2 regions of the Caballeronia sp. LjRoot29 genome follow, and region 1 is predicted to be linked to the other one. Evidence: predicted binding sites of a transcription regulator. Region 1 holds the regulator's gene; the other holds the start of a gene.
The links. Region 1 encodes HrcA, which represses chaperone genes, less so after heat shock. Its sites were predicted from a motif close to TTAGCACTCNNNNNNNNNGAGTGCTAA; they were not measured.

Region 1 (7,420 bases):
TCGGGCAACGCCTCGGGTTGCATGCGGAACTTGCGCGCGGCTGAATGCAGTTGCTCCATCCGATGCTCGACTTGCGCCAGGCGGTTTGGATCGAGTTCGAGCCGCTGCGCGTAGTGCGAGAGCGAATACGAGGCTTCCTGCAATTGAATTTCGGCGGGTTCGAGCGAAGCCAGCACGTCGGCAAGCGCTGGGTCGATATCGACGAGACCGCGCAACTTCGACACGATCGCCGAGAGCTGCGTGATCATGGCTTCATCTGACTCGGACAACGCGTTCAGCGCGCCCTGCACACCGTCGATCAGACTAGCCGAATGCGACAGCCGATGATGCTCGGCACTCACGTCTTCCCACTCACCCGGTTGCGGCGCAAGCTTGTCGAGTTCGCTCAACTGCCATGCAAGACGCTCGCGTTCCAGTTGCAACTCGCGATCGCGGTTCTGCGCGAGTTCCACCGCATGCGTCGCGTCGCGCCAGACCCTGTGCGCACGAGCTACTTTCTGTGCAGAGTCGAGAAGACCCGCGTGGGTATCGAAGAGTTCACGCTGGGCGTCCGGGCGCATCAGCAATTGGTGAGCGTGCTGGCCGTGGATGTCGACAAGCATTTCGCTCAGTTCACGCAATTGCACGAGCGTGGCCGGCGTACCGTTGATGAACGCCCGCGAACGTCCGGTCGAATCGACGACACGGCGAAGCATGACCGTATCGGCGTCGCCAATAGCCAGCGCGTGCTCGTCCAGCCAGCGCGAGACTTGCGCGTGAATGGAAAACTCAGCGGTAATGTCCGCGCGCGCTTCTCCGGCCCGCACAATGCTGGCGTCGGCGCGCGCGCCGAGCGTGAGCGCGAGCGCGTCGATAAGAATCGACTTGCCGGCGCCGGTTTCGCCCGAAAATACGGTGAAGCCGCGCTCGAACTCGAGGTCGAGCGCGGCGACAATGACGAAGTCGCGAATCGAGAGATGACGGAGCATGGGCGTCTTAAAGTTTCGTGGCGTCGTCGTGCGAAGGATATTCGTTCCAGTGCAGCTTCTTGCGCAGCGTGGCGTAATGGCTATAACCGACCGGATGTAACACCGGCACGGTATGGCGCGAACGCCGCACTTCAATGGTGTCGTTCAATTCGACAGCGGTAAATGACTGCATGTCGAAATTCACGTTCACGTCGCGTCCGCCAATAATCTGGATATCGACCTGCGAGTCATCGGGCAAAACAATGGGACGATTCGACAGCGAATGCGGCGCAATGGGGACGAGTACGAAACCCTGCAATTGCGGATGCAGGATTGGTCCGGAAGAGGAGAGCGCGTAGGCAGTCGAACCCGTCGGCGTGGCAACAATAAGTCCGTCTGAGCGCTGGTTGTACATGAAGCGCCCATCCACCGACACGCGCAGTTCCGCCATGCCCGAGAAGCCGCTTCGATTCACCACGACGTCATTGAACGCCAGAGCGTGATAGATCGGCCGGCCGTCGCGGACAATGCGCGCTTCGAGCAAGGTCCGCTCTTCACGCTCGAAACTGCCGGCAAGCATCTGCGGCACGAGCTCGTGCATTTCGGCCAGCGAGATGTCTGTAATGAACCCAAGCCGCCCGTGATTGACGCCGATCAACGGCGTGCGATACGGCGCGAGCTGCCGCCCAATGCCGAGCATGGTGCCGTCGCCGCCGAGCACGACCGCCACGTCTGCACGCGCGCCAATTTCCTGCGCGGTCAACGCGGGGTAGTCGGTCACGCCAACGTCATGCGCCGTCTCTGCTTCGAACACGACGTCAAAGCCGCGTTTCACAATACACGCGGCGAGCGCCGTCAGCGGCTCCCTGATGCCGGGCGTATTGTTGCGCCCCACGAGCGCGACAGTCTTGAATTGGGTACCTATTTCCATGCCGGCATTACACCATAGGTAAGTGTCGAAAAGAACCGCGCGCCACGTCCGACGCGGCTACGGGTTGTGTATACGCTAAGCGCCGGGCGTGACGGGCAATTGTCGCTAGAATGGTGTGGATCATGAATTGATGACGGGTGAATGACAAAATGACGTCCACCGGCATCGCCTATTTGGTGTGCTCGCTGCTTCCTTACACGTTGAGCTAAAATTTCCCATGCTAGACCCACGTGCCCAGACCCTCCTCAAGACGCTGATCGAGCGCTATATCGCCGAAGGTCAGCCGGTCGGTTCCCGCACGCTGTCGCGTTATTCCGGACTCGAGCTCAGCCCGGCCACCATCCGCAACGTCATGTCGGACCTGGAAGACCTTGGGCTGGTAGTGAGTCCGCATACGTCGGCGGGGCGGATTCCCACGCCGCGCGGCTACCGGCTCTTCGTGGACACCATGCTCACCGTCGAAACGACCGACGACGAAGCCATGACCTCCGCTGTCAAGATCAAGCTGCAGGGCGGCGAACCGGCGAAGATCGTGGCCGCCGCCGCGAGCGTGCTGTCGAACCTGTCCACCTTCGCCGGCGTCATTCTCACGCCGCGCCGCAGTCACATGTTCAAGCAGATCGAGTTCATGCGGCTGTCCGACAAGCGCATCCTGCTGATCATCGTGACGCCGGAAGGTGACGTGCAGAACCGCATCATGGCGACCCAGCGTGACTACTCGCCGTCGCAGCTCACCGAGGCGTCGAACTATATCAACGCGAATTTCGCCGGCTTGTCCTTCGACGAAGTACGCCGCCGACTGCGCGAGGAAATCGACGCGTTGCGCGGCGACATGACCTCGCTGATGCAGGCAGCGGTGGCCGCGAGCGTCGACGAAACGGATCAGGGCGACACCTTGCTGATTTCCGGCGAACGCAACCTGCTGGAAGTCGCGGATCTTTCCTCCGACATGGCGCGGCTGCGCAAGCTTTTTGACGTGTTCGACCAAAAGACGAGTCTCCTTCAATTACTCGATGTCTCGAGCCACGCGCAAGGCGTGCAGATATTTATAGGCGGCGAGTCGAATCTCGTGCCCATCGAGGAAATGAGCGTGGTGACCGCGCCCTATGAAGTGAACGGGAAAATCGTGGGCACGCTGGGCGTGATCGGACCCACGCGGATGGCGTACAACCGCGTCATTCCCATTGTTGATATCACCGCGCGCCTGTTGTCCCTCTCGCTCAGTAGCCAGCAGTAGTGCAATAAGCGCCAACAAGTTGTCTGCCGATGCGGCCCGCAAAATGCTGTGGATCCCTCTGGCAGACAACCCATCTTGCCTTGCCACAGCCCCGTGCACCACTCGGCCGATCGGCCGATGTTGCGTTCCGAAACCCGCCGCTATAATGGGTTTCACTTACTTACACGGGCTTCACGGCCTCTTTCCGTTATGCGCTACGACCTCGAGTTGCCTTCGCAGCCTTCCGCTTCGCATCGCGTTGCGGTGCTGCTGATCAACCTCGGCACGCCGGACGCGCCCACGGCCAAGGCCGTGCGCAAGTACCTCGCGCAGTTCTTGTCGGACCCGCGCGTGGTGGAGATTCCGGCGCTCGCCTGGCAAGTGATCCTGCGGCTGGCCATTCTGCCGTTTCGCAGCCGGGCGTCAGCGAGAAAATATGCCCAGGTCTGGCTGCCCGAAGGCTCGCCGCTGAGGGTCAACACAGAAAAGCAGGTGGAGGGATTGCGGCGGTTGTTCATGGTGAACGACTATCACGTGATAGTTGACTACGCCATGCGCTACGGGACGCCCGGCATTCCGGCCATGATGAATCAACTCAAGCTGGAAGGCGCCGAGCGCGTGCTGCTTGTTCCCATGTATCCGCAATATTCGTCGTCGACCACGGCCACCGCGTTCGATGACGCATTCAACGCCCTACGGCGCGTGCGCAATCAGCCGGAAATTCGCACCATTCGCCAATACGCCGACCATCCGGCCTACATTGGCGCGCTGGCCGAGCAAGTTAGGGATTATTGGCGGCAGCACGGCCAGCCGGACTTTGCGGCCGGCGACCGGCTGGTGCTCAGTTTCCACGGCGTTCCCAAACGCACCATGGATCTCGGCGACCCATATCACGATCAGTGTCAACAGACCGGTTCGTTGCTGATGGCGGCGCTCGGGTTGTCGCCGGTCGAATGCCGGGTGACATTCCAGTCGCGTTTTGGCCGCGCGGAATGGCTGCAGCCTTATACCGCGCCGTCGCTCGCCGAACTCGGTGCGGCGGGCGTGAAGCGAGTGGACGTGTTCTGTCCAGGTTTTACGTCGGATTGTCTGGAAACCATCGAGGAAATTGGCATTGAAGTGCGCGACGAATTCCTGCACGCTGGCGGCATGGAATTTCACCGGATTCCGTGTCTGAATGCATCGCCGGCGTGGATCAAGGCGCTGGGCGAAATTGTCGCGCAGCACTTGCAGGGATGGCCGGTGCAGGCGCCGCAAACGCTTAGCGCAGCCGCATAGAACGAGCTAGTGAACTACCAGATCTCCACCGACCCGGGCGCGCGCCTTCGTATCGACAAATGGCTGTGGGCAGCGCGCTTTTTCAAAACGCGCTCCCTTGCCAGCGACGCCGTCGAGAAGGGCCGAGTGCGCATTGGCGGCGCGAACGTGAAGCCGTCGAAGGACGTGCGAGTTGGCGATCTTGTAGAGATCGAGATTGAACACGTGCTTTGGCAAGTGAACGTGCTGGGAATTTGTGAAGTGCGCGGTCCGGCGCCCATTGCGCAGACGCTTTACGCGGAAACGGACCCTGGACGTGAAAAACGTGTGGCGGAAAGCGAGCGGAGGAAGACGTATCGTGAGCCGGCAGCGGCATTGCAGGGTCGCCCAACGAAGCGCGACCGCCGCATTATCGACAAACTTTCAGGTTCGGACTGAAAAAGTGTTCCATGGTGGCCGAGACGCCGCCGTACTCCGTAGTGTGGTCGTTGACCGCACCGGACATACAAATGGTCGTGGTGCCACCAACGAGTACCAACGCGACGATCGCAATAGCAAAGGTCAGTTTCATTGGGCCCCCCCTGTAACGCAACAGCTCTGAAAAACGGGCGCTAGAGCGGGCTTGATACGAGCTTTAGCGATAAAAAAACTTGGATTCGGGCGTTCGTAAGGTTAGGGTTAACTAGGGCTCCCGAAGGCATGTTCGAAGTGTAGGCGAGCAAATCAACCGGCTCAATCTGAATCTGATGACGCGCTCAAAATGGTTGTAACCGGTCATTTCTGCAGACTAGAAATAGCCCCGGAAAGCACGTGCAACCCCTTGAAAACGCTTGATTGAGCCTCAGATGAAGGTCTTGGGACGAGCGCAGGATGTCCCCGCTTCAAGCGCACTGACTATCGATTGACCCCGTTGTGTTTTTGCAACGTTGAGTTGGCGGTTATCATCGGCAGCCTTTTGATGAATCGAAACCGCAACGTCGGGTCCGATTTCATCCGTTTTCACCCATTGCAAAATCTCTAGCGACATGGAAAACACGCAAGACAATACCGCGAGCCAAAACCCCACGCCCGCCGACGATACCGCGGCGGCTCAAACTATCCATCAAGCCGGCGCGCCGGACGGGACGTCCTCCCCGGATAACGTCGACGCAAACGAAACCGTGGCATTGCTCGCTGAAGCGCAAGCGCGTGCCGCGTCGTTGCAAGAAGAGTTCTTGCGCGCGAAGGCCGAGACCGAGAATGTCCGGCGCCGTGCACAAGAAGATGTGCAGAAGGCGCATAAATTCGCGATCGAAAACTTCGCGGAGAATCTGCTGCCGGTGCTCGACAGCCTGGAAGCCGCGCTGACGCATTCATCCACCGACCTGGCGAAAGTCCGCGAAGGTGTTGAACTGACGCTGCGCCAACTGACTGCCGCGCTTGAAAAGGGCCGTGTCGTCGAGGTGAATCCGGTTGGCGAGAAGTTCGATCCGCATCGCCATCAGGCTATTTCCATGGTGCCGGCCGACCAAGATGCGAACACGGTGGTGTCGGTGCTGCAAAAGGGCTATGTGATTGCTGACCGCGTTCTGCGTCCGGCACTGGTCACCGTCGCCGCACCGAAATAAGCGTTTCGGCAAAAGACGTCACAGTCATGGCCAATATCCCTGTCGACGCCACCGCGTTTGCCGTTTTCGACATGCAGGAACTGAGTGCCGAGACGTTCAATGCCGGCCTTGAGTCGGCGGCGGACGAATTGGCCGTCGTGTTTTTCTGGGGTTTCGAGTGCTTCAACTGCGAAATCGCGAAAAAGGCGATGCTCGCAAAACCGGACGAGATCCTGGCGCTCGGGTTGAAGTGGTTTCACAGCAACGTCTACGAGCATCGCGATCTCGGTCGCCGTTTCATGTTGCATGGCGTGCCAACGTGGTTCTTCTTCTTCCGGGGCAAGCGCCTGGGAAGAGCCACCGGATGGCATGGGCTTGGCCAGTTCGAAGCCGCTGTCGCCGCCGCTCGCGAGAAAATCCGGGCGCTCGAAGCGAAGGCTTGAGCCAGGTTCTCCAGGGAAAGTTTCAGATCGCCTGAAAAAAAGCGGAAAAGCATCGGTTTTTGGTCTTGAAATCGATGCGAACGCTCTTATTTGGCGTACAGGGTTAAATTTTGGGCGTCCAGCTAGCCGATTCGACTATGAGCCACGTCGGAAACGCAAAAACGGACTCGCTGCAATCAAAGTCAGGAGAGTGATAAAAATGGGCAGAATCATTGGTATCGATCTGGGCACGACGAACTCGTGCGTCGCGATCATGGAAGGCAACACGGTCAAGGTGATTGAGAACGCGGAAGGCACGCGCACCACGCCGTCGATCATCGCTTATGTGGACGACAACGAAATCCTCGTCGGTGCGCCGGCGAAGCGTCAGTCGGTCACGAACCCGAAGAACACGTTGTACGCAGTCAAACGGTTGATCGGTCGCCGTTTCGACGAAAAAGAAGTGCAAAAAGACATCGCATTGATGCCGTATAAGATCGTGCGCGCCGATAACGGCGACGCCTGGGTCGAAGCCCGCGATCAAAAACTGGCACCGCCGCAAATTTCGGCAGAAGTGCTGCGCAAAATGAAGAAGACCGCTGAAGACTATCTCGGCGAAGAAGTGACGGAAGCCGTCATTACGGTTCCTGCCTACTTTAATGACAGCCAGCGTCAGGCTACGAAAGACGCGGGCCGTATTGCCGGTCTGGACGTGAAGCGCATCATCAACGAACCGACCGCAGCCGCGCTCGCGTTCGGCCTGGACAAGAACGAAAAGGGCGATCGCAAGATTGCCGTGTACGACTTGGGCGGCGGCACGTTCGACGTATCGATCATCGAGATCGCGGATGTTGACGGCGAGAAGCAGTTCGAAGTGCTCTCGACGAATGGCGACACGTTCCTCGGCGGCGAAGATTTCGACCAGCGCATCATTGAATACATCATCGGCGAGTTCAAGAAGGATCAAGGCGTCGATCTGTCGAAGGACGTGCTCGCACTGCAACGCCTGAAAGAAGCCGCTGAAAAGGCGAAGATCGAGTTGTCGTCGGCCGCTCAGACCG
Region 2 (7,420 bases), on a different contig from region 1:
CCGGCATTCGATGCGGCATCGCTCGAGCGCGTTGCCGCAAGGCGCCCGGTGGTCCCTTCTGCGGGCGCGACCTCGGCGGTGGCTGTGCTGTCGCCGAGGATGTAGTGCGCATTGCGCCGGCACAGCGATTGCCATCGGCGCGTCACCGAATCCCAGACGTCGATTCGGTGTCGAGGATTATGCATGCGCGCATGCTTTATGAGCATCAAACCGGCCGTTCTGAGTGAGGACGCTCCAATCTCGTCTTTCTCGCACATCACCGGATCAACGCGCGCCTCGACATCGGAGTGGCGTCCGCGGGAGCACGCGAAATTGATCGTCTTGTACGGCTCGCTCCATCGACGTCGAGTTGCAGCAGCCTGACGCGGGGTGCTGCGCTGTCGAGCAGGTAGTCTGCAAGCGGCACATTCGAAGCCTGATCGGGCACTGCATCGAAGTGCGCGTTGGAGCGCCGCGTGCGCGTGGCCCGATTCCGCCGATCATATTCCCCTTCGCAGAGCACTCGCGAAGACCCAGGTTGAATTCTCCGAATAGTAATGGTGATCACCCGACGCGCGCTGATACCCGCAGGGTGGCACGCAATTCGGGTCCAGACGTCGATAACGCACCATTTCTCACTATTTTCCCGTATCAGGGTTTTCACTACCTTTTCTCACAGCATCCAAGATCTCGCCTTATTTGGACCACAGATAGGCTGGCCGAGGATTGGTGCTGTCGAAATTTTCTTGAAGGGAGCCGTCGGTAAGGCACTGTTTTAACGGCATCTTTCTCTAAATATCGCCGAGATGAGCGTGAGCGGCTGTCGGCGATCAACGTTACGTAAAATTTAGTTAATGTCGGATGAATTTCAACTGTCAAAATCCATCCGACCTTGAACTGCGGACATCAACGGCACAAGGCTTTGCAGCCGACTTATTTATTCAACGTTGGCCGTACGGTTCATCTAACTTTGAACTTTGCGGTGCTTGGTTCATTTTACTTTGAGCTTTCCCATTGATCCCTCAAACGGAAGATTTGCCGTTGTCTGCGTACCAACACAAGTGCGGGCGAATCTTTCAGTTCGGCCAAGAGCATTCATTCGACATTACCGATCGAACCGTCAACAAAATGAGACGATGCTGTCTAGGAACATCCCTTTAGGCAAAGCCTCACAGCGAACCCATGATGTTATCGACCGGCCAACTCCCAAAATGTTAAGCCGGCACCGCAAGCAGTAGTTAGAAACCTGCCAACCGTCGCGATCCCCTTGAGCAAACTCCTGGCGTTTCGTGGGGCGAATCGATACGCCGATGGAGTAATTCAATAAGACCAGTGGTTAAACGATCTTTTGGCGCGGCAGGCATGCCGCAAACAAGATTTGCATAAGGAAAAATGGCGTGAAGCAGCCCCATCAGCATAAAAAAAAGCCCGGTTCCTGCTGGGACGCGGGCTTGAATGTTATAAGTTATTGTAAGACGCCCAGCACACATATCCGATGATGGTCGTTGAAATTAACTGCAAAAGATCAAGGCTTTGGATTCGCTGCAATGAAAGATGCTAGTGTCGGTTGCCAACCATAAGCCGCGCCGCTATTGTCATAGAGGCCATAACCATCGGTGAAGTCGTACATCTCATACCAGTTGAACCCAACAACCTGACTTTGCGCGACAAACTGTGGCATAGCCTGATTAATGTAACCTTCACCCGTGCTGGCCGAGGTTGAGCTTGAGGCCTGACCCAAACCACATTCCGAGAAATACAGCGGCTTCGTGCTGATCGCGGCAATTGAAGTGAAGATGTTGTACGTGCCGCTTAGACCGTTCACCGACTCCATGTTGCCGCCGGAGTAGTAGTAGTGCCATGCAATCATGTCGAACGTCGCAGCTGCAGTAGGCATAGTCGAACCGTTCGGCTCGACGTTGTTCACGATCATGTCGAGGAAGCCGAAGTGAATGTAGGCTATCCCACCGAGCATCACTTTGGTTTTTCCAGTCGTATCAACGCTGCGAAAACCATTACACAGTCCGGCTTGATACGCAACGTATAGCGGTGCGCTTGACTTAAAGTCGGAAGGGATAGTGCCATCCACGTGAGTTTTAACACAAGCTACATCGAACTCGTTGCCCATCTCGATGACGGGTACCAATCCCGCAAAGATGTTGGCCGCAGACACACCCATATTGTAACCCTGAGTATAAGCGTTCGGTACGGAGGTCCCTGTCGGAGTAGAGGTGATCGCTGGCAGGACTGTAATACCTGGCATACCCGGAATCACTGTGTTAACCAACGCTTGCATATTAGCTGTATTCCAGCAGTCCTGACGACAGACCGTCATGCCATTGGCGGACATAAGTGCCACCTGATCTGCAAGCGAATTAGTGTACAGACCCCCTTGGTTGTAATGGCAGTTGATGCCGTAGTACGGGAGCGACCCGGAAATGGTGTAGGTCACATCGACTGATGTTGAAGTGCCGCCTGGTTGCCCAGCTGGTACGCTGAATGCCGTAGCCGTGAGCACCTGCGAACCCGTCACTGCGCCCATGTCGATCGTTGTACTCCACGTCCCGCCGCTCGGCGTTACGTCCGCGCCGACCTTGGTACCTGCACTGTCATAAACAGCTACGTTGACCCACTCGGTTCCCGCAGTACCGGTCATCGTGAACATTGCAGATTCGGTTGAGCCACTGACAGGTGACGTGACGGCAAAACCGGTTGTAACGTTATTTACGATTACCGGCACGCTAGCGGTATTAGTGCCATCGCTGACGGTGAGAGTCTGGCTACCATTAGCCAAAGTCGTTGTGTCGACGCTAATGCTATAAGATTGGGCCGCCACGGTCACTGAACCGAGAACCGTTGAGCCGTCGGTTGCAGTGACGGTAGCCCCGTCCGTGCCGGTGAGGTTAATAGTTCCGCTAACTGTCGCGCCTGACGCAGGCGAGGTAATAGTAATAGCCACTTTTCGCTTCCTTTCAGAATTGTCGATACTGATAATTTAGCGGCATCGGATGAGCCGCCTCCAAGGAGATACCAGAAATGCGCCTACCCTTACTAAAAAAGCCTAGCCATCGTGACTAAACAAATAGCAACACAGGCGTGGACCATCGTGCTGAAAGGAAGCGTAAATGGCTTTCATTTTTATGCTCTTAGCAGACGTGGTTACAGCGCAATTAATCGCACGATTTAGGACGTTATCGAAAGCACTGTTACAAAAAATGGGCAGAGCCATTGCTGCTTCCGGTCGTAGTAACAGCGAAAAATCCCCGAATTATTCCACTGAGTTGTGACCGTTAAAAGCGGGGCGTTCGACTATTCCACGATAGAGGCAGGAAGCCCTCGTAATTACGGTGACATCAGTTCCAGCGGCGTGTAATCGATCGCCGCGGGCACAACCGTGCGAACAATAGGCGTTCCGAATGTGATCGCCTATTGTTCGCACGTCGGAAAAGGAAAGCTCGAACGCTTCCGGATATTTTCAATCGAACTGAAAAGCAGAAAACAGCGGTGGTTACCCCAGCGGCTTTGTGCCTGAATGCGGGACTGGCGAGGAACTTTAGCCGTCGAGCGGAAATGCGGGGCACCCGGGAAAGATCTCTTTCAAATTCCCAGGCAACTCTCGGCCTTCACAGAATTGAGGGCCCTTGGTAATGGGCTCGACTGTCCGTCTATGGCGAAGCTTTAGGGCTTTTACGGGTCGATTAGCGACTTTCAACTACTGCTCCGTTATCAGTTCGTTAGCTGAATGCGCGTCGCGCGTTCAGCAACTAAGGATTTTGCCAATGCCTTCGCATCTCGCCGGCCCCTACCTTTCATGCGGTTGACTTGAAGCAAAAACGTTTGGCGGTGTTGTTGTGGTTGGGCAGCTATGGTGTTATAGGGTAAACACTCGAGAGTCGAAATGATGACTTCAGTCGTTACTTTGCAGGAGACGGGCGATAGGCTGCTTAGCCTATCGCCTTCGAAGATCTCATGGAGTCAACTTAAATTTTTGATTTTGTTACGATTTCCTCGATTTCGCTTCGCTGTTACCGGCAAAAAGTAGCTCAACGTTCGTCGAACTTCACTCAAGATTCGGTGAATTTCGACACCTATTTCTCGTCCCTCGCACTATCCCTTCTTGAAATTTGCGATCGGTGTGCCATATACTTAGCACTCATCGCACGAGAGTGCTAACAGTTTCCGACCGGTGGCTTTGTGGCTCATCGGACGGGTTTCCCGCGTTTTTATAGTCTCAGTTAGAGAGGAGTGTGTATGAACCTTCGTCCTTTGCACGATCGCGTCATCGTTAAACGTCTGGATCAGGAAACCAAGACTGCTTCGGGTCTCATCATCCCCGACGCTGCAGCTGAAAAGCCGGATCAAGGCGAAATCCTGGCCGTCGGCCCGGGCAAGCGCGATGACAAGGGTACGCAAAACGCCCTCGACGTCAAAGTGGGCGACCGCGTGCTGTTCGGTAAATACGCTGGTCAGACCGTCAAGGTCGACGGCAATGAACTGCTCGTGATGCGCGAAGAAGACATCATGGCCGTCCTGGTCAAGTAATCAGCTTCAAGCCCATGGCGCTCAGGCCGGCGCGATCGAACCGCTCATGCGGGTCTCGTCCGGTCCGGTAGAAGCCAGAAAACTGAAACAATCAAGGAGTTTGAATATGGCAGCTAAAGAAGTCGTATTTGGCGATATCGCCCGTGCAAAGATGGTTGAAGGCGTGAACATCCTGGCCAACGCGGTCAAGGTCACGCTGGGCCCGAAGGGCCGTAACGTCGTTCTGGAACGCAGCTTCGGCGGCCCGACGGTCACGAAGGACGGTGTTTCGGTTGCGAAAGAAATCGAACTGAAAGACAAGCTCCAGAACATGGGTGCGCAAATGGTGAAGGAAGTTGCTTCCCGCACCAGCGACAACGCCGGCGACGGCACGACGACGGCTACGGTTTTGGCCCAGTCGATCGTCCGCGAAGGCATGAAGTACGTTGCATCGGGCATGAACCCGATGGATCTGAAGCGCGGCATCGACAAGGCGGTGACGGCTGCTATCGAAGAACTGCGCAAGATCAGCAAGCCTTGCACGACGAACAAGGAAATCGCCCAAGTTGGCGCGATTTCGGCTAACAGCGATTCGTCGATTGGTGACCGTATTGCTGAAGCAATGGACAAGGTCGGCAAGGAAGGCGTGATCACGGTTGAAGACGGCAAGTCGCTGGAAGACGAGCTGGACGTGGTTGAAGGTATGCAATTCGACCGCGGCTACCTGTCGCCGTACTTCATCAACACGCCGGAAAAGCAAACCGCGATCCTCGAGAACCCGTTCGTGCTGTTGCACGACAAGAAGGTGTCGAACATCCGTGACCTGCTACCGATCCTGGAACAAGTTGCGAAGGCTGGCCGTCCGCTGCTGATCATCGCTGAAGATGTCGAAGGCGAAGCTCTGGCAACGCTGGTTGTGAACAACATCCGCGGCATCCTGAAGACCGTTGCTGTGAAGGCTCCGGGCTTTGGCGATCGTCGTAAGGCCATGCTGGAAGACATCGCGATCCTGACCGGTGGTCAAGTTATCGCGGAAGAAACCGGCCTGACGCTGGAAAAGGCTACGTTGGCTGAGCTGGGTTCGGCTAAGCGCATCGAAGTGGCGAAGGAGAACACCACGATCATCGACGGCGCTGGCGAAGCTTCGGCAATCGAAAACCGTGTCAAGCAAGTTCGCACGCAAATCGAAGAAGCAACGTCGGATTACGACCGTGAAAAGCTGCAGGAACGTGTCGCTAAGCTGGCTGGCGGCGTTGCAGTGATCAAGGTTGGCGCTGCTACCGAAGTCGAAATGAAGGAAAAGAAGGCACGTGTAGAAGACGCATTGCACGCAACGCGCGCAGCTGTGGAAGAAGGCATCGTAGCTGGCGGCGGCGTTGCGCTGATCCGCGCTCGTCTGGCACTGAAGGACTTGAAGGGCGACAACGCTGATCAAGACGCTGGTATCAAGATCGTGCTGCGCGCGATGGAAGAGCCGCTTCGCCAGATCGTCACGAACGGTGGCGAAGAAGCCAGCGTCGTGGTGGCAGCAGTTGCAGCCGGTACGGGCAACTTCGGCTACAACGCGCAAACCGGCGAGTACGTCGACCTGGTGGAAGCCGGTGTCGTCGATCCGACCAAGGTAACGCGTACGGCACTGCAAAACGCGGCATCGGTGGCAGGTCTGCTGCTGACGACTGACTGCGCTGTGTCGGAACTGCCGAAGGACGATGCTCCGATGGGCGGCGGTATGCCTGGCGGCATGGGCGGTATGGGCATGGACATGTAATTTCGGGCCTAGCCTGAATGACAGGGCAACGCGGGCTTTTTCGGAAGCTTGGCGTTTGCCCAAACAAAAAACCCGCATCGGTGACGATGCGGGTTTTTTTGTAGGCGATCGTTCGCGCGCATCGAATGGAGACAAATTGTCGACTACTGTCGATCGCGGCAGCATCGGGGGATCTGTGTCAACTCATAATGTCTGCACTAGCCGTCACGATGCGACGCCGAGCGGGGGGGTGGCGCTTGGTCGAGGCGTCAGGCGGAGCTGCTCGAGCCTGCCGTCTTGCGTGGGGTCACGTCAAAAGCGAAGTCCAACATCTATCTCGTATAAGGTGTCGCAAGGTACGAAAATCTTCCTAAGTACCTCCAACTTGGAGACGGCTTAGTGATTGCAAGCCCGCGATAGAGGTGGCCCCGTTCGTTCGGACATTTTTTTCGATTTTTAAGTGGAACGCTGGGTGGTCACGCTGCCGTCTTTATCGCGGGCCGCATAGCGAAATAAGCCTCGTCGGGCGTACGGTCCGATATGCTTGAATGAGGTCTATTTTAGTTGTACCAGGTGAGGTAGTTTGCGATCGATTTCCTTGCATGGTCGGCGGATTCATAAGGCTTCAAGTATATTTCTTCGTACTTCACGCTGCGCCCCACCCGTTCGATAAAAACGTTGTCCCGCCAGCTTCCCTTGCCGTCCATCGACAGAGCGATCCCACGCGAGCGGACCGCGTCGGTGAAGTCTGTACTGGTGAACTGGCTGCCTATCGGTATTGACGATCTCAGGCAATCCATATTTCGCGAATGCCTCTTCGAGCGCTGCCACCGCGCGCTCAGCCTCCATCGTGATCGCGATTCGGTGCGCTAAAACACGGCGGCTGGCCCAATCGATCACAGCAGTGAGATAGACGAAGCCCTGTGCCATAGGCACGTAAGTCGTGTCCAATGCGAACACCTGGTTGCTGCGCTCGATCTTCCGATCACGCAAGCAGGTACGGCCAAATCTTGTGAGCCAGATGTTTGCGGCTTAAGTTCGGCTTGCGATACAGTGCCTCGATGCCCATTTTGCGCATCAAGGTGCCGACGTGCTTGCGTCCAATCGCGATCCCCTCTCTCTTGAGCAAGCGCATTAACATGTGCGCGCCGGCAAACGGATGCTCCAGGTGCA

Region 2: ACSQ83_RS34045 (co-chaperone GroES) is a predicted target of HrcA. The motif match lies at 4,126-4,152, and genes of this name have one in related genera.

The regions. Positions count from the first base shown of each region.
Region 1 is NZ_CAXUPU020000018.1:100,845-108,264, reverse strand. It holds gene recN (DNA repair protein RecN) at 1-968, opposite strand, end outside; gene ACSQ83_RS20145 (NAD kinase) at 976-1,878, opposite strand; gene hrcA (heat-inducible transcriptional repressor HrcA) at 2,096-3,115, shown strand; gene hemH (ferrochelatase) at 3,305-4,372, shown strand; gene ACSQ83_RS20130 (RNA-binding S4 domain-containing protein) at 4,382-4,789, shown strand; gene ACSQ83_RS20125 (hypothetical protein) at 4,761-4,922, opposite strand; gene grpE (nucleotide exchange factor GrpE) at 5,377-5,958, shown strand; gene ACSQ83_RS20115 (thioredoxin family protein) at 5,985-6,380, shown strand; gene dnaK (molecular chaperone DnaK) at 6,580-7,420, shown strand, end outside.
Region 2 is NZ_CAXUPU020000055.1:16,722-24,141, forward strand. It holds gene ACSQ83_RS34040 (hypothetical protein) at 1,505-2,938, opposite strand; gene ACSQ83_RS34045 (co-chaperone GroES) at 4,231-4,521, shown strand; gene groL (chaperonin GroEL) at 4,628-6,268, shown strand; partial or broken gene ACSQ83_RS34055 (IS3 family transposase) at 6,724-7,420, opposite strand, start outside.